Regions from separate parts of the Halomonas sp. AOP30-A1-24 genome, predicted to be linked through region 2. Evidence: predicted binding sites of a transcription regulator. Region 2 holds the regulator's gene; the other holds the start of a gene.
What was found. The regulator sigma-54, encoded in region 2, starts transcription at its own class of promoters, with help from an activator protein. The targets are predictions, from matches to a motif close to TGGCACNNNNNTTGCTNT.
Positions count from the first base shown of each region.

Region 1: glnL (nitrogen regulation protein NR(II)) is a predicted target of sigma-54. The motif match lies at 1,198-1,215, and genes of this name have one in related genera.

Region 1 covers NZ_JBQSXL010000001.1:90,229-92,705, reverse strand. Annotated here, with positions in the region: gene glnA (glutamate--ammonia ligase) at 1-992, shown strand, start outside; gene glnL (nitrogen regulation protein NR(II)) at 1,263-2,321, shown strand; gene ntrC (nitrogen regulation protein NR(I)) at 2,318-2,477, shown strand, end outside.
Region 2 covers NZ_JBQSXL010000002.1:120,796-123,272, forward strand. Annotated here, with positions in the region: gene lptB (LPS export ABC transporter ATP-binding protein) at 1-618, shown strand, start outside; gene ACT3TJ_RS01785 (RNA polymerase factor sigma-54) at 742-2,154, shown strand; gene hpf (ribosome hibernation-promoting factor, HPF/YfiA family) at 2,253-2,477, shown strand, end outside.

The sequences.
Region 1 (2,477 bases), on a different contig from region 2:
ATTGGAAGTCTGATATTCAGGGTTCCATGTACAAGATTTCTTCCGACGAGGGCGCCTGGGCGACCAGTAATCAGGTAGAGGGCGGCAACCTGGGGCACCGTCCGCGCGTTAAAGGCGGTTACTTCCCGGTTCCTCCGGTCGACAGCTTCCACGATATCCGTGGCGCTATGTGTAACACCCTGGAAGCGATTGGTCAGACCGTTGAAGTTCACCACCACGAAGTGGCGAATGCGGGGCAGAACGAGATCGGCGTTAAATTCAATACGCTGGTGAAGAAGGCGGACGAAGTTCAGGAAATGAAGTACGTGATCCACAACGTGGCCCACGCGTACGGCAAAACCGCGACCTTCATGCCCAAGCCGCTGGTTGGCGACAACGGTTCTGGTATGCATATTCACCAGTCGTTCTGGAAAGATGGTCAGAACCAGTTTGCCGGTGATGAATACGCAGGCCTGTCGGAAATGGCGCTGTATTACATCGGCGGTGTGATCAAGCACGCACGCGCTCTGAACGCCTTCACCAACGCCTCTACCAACTCGTACAAGCGTTTGGTGCCGGGGTTTGAAGCGCCGGTTATGCTGGCTTACAGCGCCCGTAACCGTTCCGCCTCTATCCGGATTCCCTATACGGTCAGCCCCAAAGGCAAGCGCGTTGAAACCCGCTTCCCTGACCCGACCGCTAACCCGTACCTGTCGTTTGCTGCCCTGCTAATGGCAGGTATCGACGGCATCAAGAACAAGATTCATCCTGGCGATGCCATGGACAAGAACCTGTACGACCTGCCGCCAGAAGAAGGCAAGTTGGTACCGACCGTTGCCAACAGCCTGGACCAGGCTCTGGAAGCGCTCGACGCTGACCGTGCGTTCCTGACCGAAGGTGGCGTGTTCACCGACGATATGATTGATGCCTATATCGAACTCAAGATGGAAGAAGTAGAGCGTATTCGCATGACCACGCACCCTATCGAATTTGATATGTACTACAGCTGCTAATCGCGTTTTGACGCGATAGCCCTAAAACCCCGCTTCGGCGGGGTTTTTTATTGCACTTAACCAGTGAGAGGGTGCGCCTTAACGGTACTCCATGCACTAAAATAGTGCATGTGGTGGATCGCACCATGGCAGGTTGCGCGCTTAACGCTCGTTGAATCAAGGCTTGGCGCCCATAAGGCGTGCATGCTGATGAAAGGGGCCAACCTGGCGTGCTTTTTGCAGTTTCTCTTGCGTATTGAACGTTTTTATCAGCGACATTCAGGACACTTCATGTATCAGCGTTTACTAGAACATCTCTCCATGGCAGTGCTGCTGCTGGACGGTGAGCTCCGCGTACGCTGGATGAACCCTGCCGCCGAAGCGCTGTTGGCAGTAAGCTTTAGCCGTGTGCAGGGGAGCAGCCAGGATACCCTGCTGGGCGGTGATGAAAGTATTGACCAGGTGTTGGCCAAGGCGCGGGATGCCTTTCATCCCTACACCCAGCGCGAGGCGCGCATTACCCCGGTTAACGGTGAAGCGCTGACGGTGGATTACACCGTGACGCCCCTGTCGGCAGACGAGCTTCTGCTGGAAGTAGAACCTCGTGACCGCTTGATGCAAATTTCCCGCGAGGAAGCGCTAACCACGCGCCAGGAAACCATCAAAGTGCTAGCCCGAGGCTTGGCCCATGAAGTGAAAAATCCGCTGGGCGGCATCCGCGGGGCGGCTCAGCTATTAGAGCGTGACCTGGATAAGCCTGAATTGCGTGAGTTTACCCATATCATCGTGGAGGAGGTTGACCGCTTGCGTGATCTGGTGGATTCGATGCTTGGCCCGAATCGCATTGTTAAGCACGCGCCGGTGAACATCCACAAAGTGCTGGAGCGGGTAAGAACGCTGCTGGTGGCTGAACATCCGAATATCACCATCCACCGCGATTACGACCCTAGCCTGCCGGACCTTTCCGGGGATGAGGCGCAGATGATCCAGGCCGTGCTTAACGTGGCCAGAAACGCCGTGCAGGCCATGAGCGATGCCGAGACCCCTGTGCCCGAATTGATGCTGCGCACCCGCGCACGGCGTCAGTTTACCCTGGGGGCTGAGCGCCACCGGTTAGTGAGCGAGGTGGGTGTGGTCGACAACGGCCCTGGCATCCCGGAAGGGCTTAAAGAAACGCTCTTCTACCCGATGGTGTCAGGGCGTGCTGAAGGCAGCGGATTGGGGTTGTCCATCGCTCAGTCGATCCTGCATCAGCATCAAGGCTTGATTGAATGTGACTCACGGCCCGGGCACACCGAGTTCCGCTTACTGATTCCATTGGTTATTAATTGCACCGGAGAAGCATCATGATAGAGGCGACACGTAACGAGGTTGCACGGGTGGTCGTTGTGGATGACGATCGCGCTATCCGCTGGGTGCTTGAACGTGCATTGGCGCAGCCGGATCTTGATGTAGAGTGCATAGAACGCGCCGATACCGTACTGGAACGACTGCTGAAAACCCCAC
Region 2 (2,477 bases):
CCTAACGGCGCGGGTAAAACCACATCGTTTTATATGATTGTGGGCCTGGTGAAGTCTGATGCGGGTAGGGTGCGTATCGACGAGCAAGACTTAACCCGCGTTCCCATGCACGAACGCGCGATGGCCGGCATTGGCTATCTACCCCAGGAAGCGTCTATTTTTCGCAAGCTATCGGTTGCGGATAATATTATGGCGATTCTGGAAACCCGCAAAGATCTGGACAGGGCAGGACGAGAGCAGCGGCTTGAGGCCCTGCTTGACGACTTTCATATTACCCACATCCGTGACAACCTGGGCATGAGCCTTTCCGGCGGCGAGCGGCGGCGCGTCGAAATTGCCCGCTCCTTGGCCACAGAGCCCGCGTTTATCTTGCTGGACGAGCCATTTGCAGGTGTCGATCCCATCTCGGTTGGTGAAATCAAGAGCATTATTCGCGCCTTAAAACAGCGCCACATTGGCGTGCTAATTACTGATCATAACGTCCGAGAAACACTGGATATTTGCGATATCGCCTATATTGTCGGTGACGGCCACATTATTGCTGGCGGCAGCCCTCAGACTATCCTTGATAACCAAAAAGTGAGGGAAGTTTACCTGGGTGCTGATTTTCGCTTATGAATTTAATTTCACCGCTAAACAGTGATCTGCAGTAAAAATTTTATCAGTGGCATGCTTATTGCACTTGCACAACAACATGACTCGCACTAGGGTGAAGCTTTCCGATTAACGAGTGGTTCTCAGATGGTCATGAAAGCTTCTCTCCAATTGCGTATCGGTACGCAGCTGACCATGACACCTCAGCTGCAGCAAGCGATTGCACTGCTACAGCTATCGACATTGGATCTACGTCAGGAAATTCAGCAGGCACTGGATGCCAACCCAATGCTGGAGCAGGAAGACGAGTTCGGCGAGCAGGCGACCGTCGAAACACCTGACGAGGAGTGGTCAGAAAGCATTCCCGAGGAACTGTCTGTCGATAGCGACTGGTCTGACACTTACCAGGACATGGGTAGCTCTGGCAGCAGCGAAGGCCCCGATTTTGAACGCCAGGCCGCGGGACAAAGCCTGCATGGACATCTCCTTTGGCAGCTGGCGATGACCGACTTTACGGCTCGTGAGCAGCTAATCGCCGAAAGTCTGATTGATGCACTGGACGCCAATGGCTACCTGACGCAGCCGCTCAACGATATCCGCGATGGGTTACGTGCTCAGAGCATCGAAGGTCTCAGCCAGCGAGAGTTGGAAACCACTCTGATGCGCTTACAGCAGTTCGAGCCAACGGGCGTCTTCGCCCGTGACTTGCGCGAATGTTTGATGCTTCAGCTTGCAACGCTCCCCGACGACACGCCCCTACTGGTTCCCGCGCGCCGATTGGTTCGCCAGTTTCTTGAAGCGCTGGGCAAAAATGACATGCGCCTATTAAAGCGCCGCCTAAGCCTGGACGATGAGCAGCTAGACGATGTGATCGGTCTGATCCGAAGCCTGGACCCACGCCCAGGCAGCGCTTATGGCGTCACCGACGATAGCTATATCACGCCCGACCTGGTCGTACGTCATGATCATGAAGGCTGGCACCTGGAGCTAAACCCTGAAGCCCTGCCTCGGCTGCGTATCCAGCCCGACTACGCCAGTTTAATCAAGCGTGCAGACAAGAGTCAGGATAACCAGTTTTTAAAAGAGCACTTGCAAGAAGCGCGCTGGCTAATCAAAAGCTTGTCCAGCCGCAACGACACGCTTCTACGCGTAGGGCGCGAGATTATCACTCGCCAAATCGGTTTTTTAGAGCACGGTGAAGAAGCGATGAAGCCGTTGATTCTTGCCGATATTGCCGAGGCGGTTGAGATGCACGAATCAACCATTTCTCGGGTCACCACACAAAAATATATCCATACCCCACGGGGTGTCTTCGAACTTAAGTACTTTTTCTCAAGCCAAATTAGCGGGCAAGATGGCGCAGACAGCCACTCAAGCACCGCGATTCGCGCCCGGCTTAAAAAGTTGATTCAAGATGAGCCTCCCGGCAAACCTCTTTCGGACAGTCGTTTGGTGACATTACTGGGAGATGGCGGCATCACAGTGGCACGCCGTACGGTGGCGAAATATCGTGAGTCGCTGGGCATTCCCTCATCAAGTGAACGTCGTCGTTTGCGTTAGTCGTTACAAGAGAAATGGCAAAACTCGCGACAGGGGCTTTGCAACACCGTAAAAAGGGTTACAATCGAAATTCAGTCCGATGGATAAGGAGCACGTCAATGCAAGTAAATATCACGGGTCATCATGTAGAACTGACTGACGCCTTGCGTGACTACGTTAATGAAAAACTTGAACGCATCGAACGTCATTACGACCACATCACCACGGTACAAGTCACCTTATCTATTGAGAAGGAGCGCCAACATGCCGCGTGCACCCTTCATGCGGCAGGCGCCGACTTACATGCCGACGCCGAAGATGTCGATATGTATGCCGCTATTGAC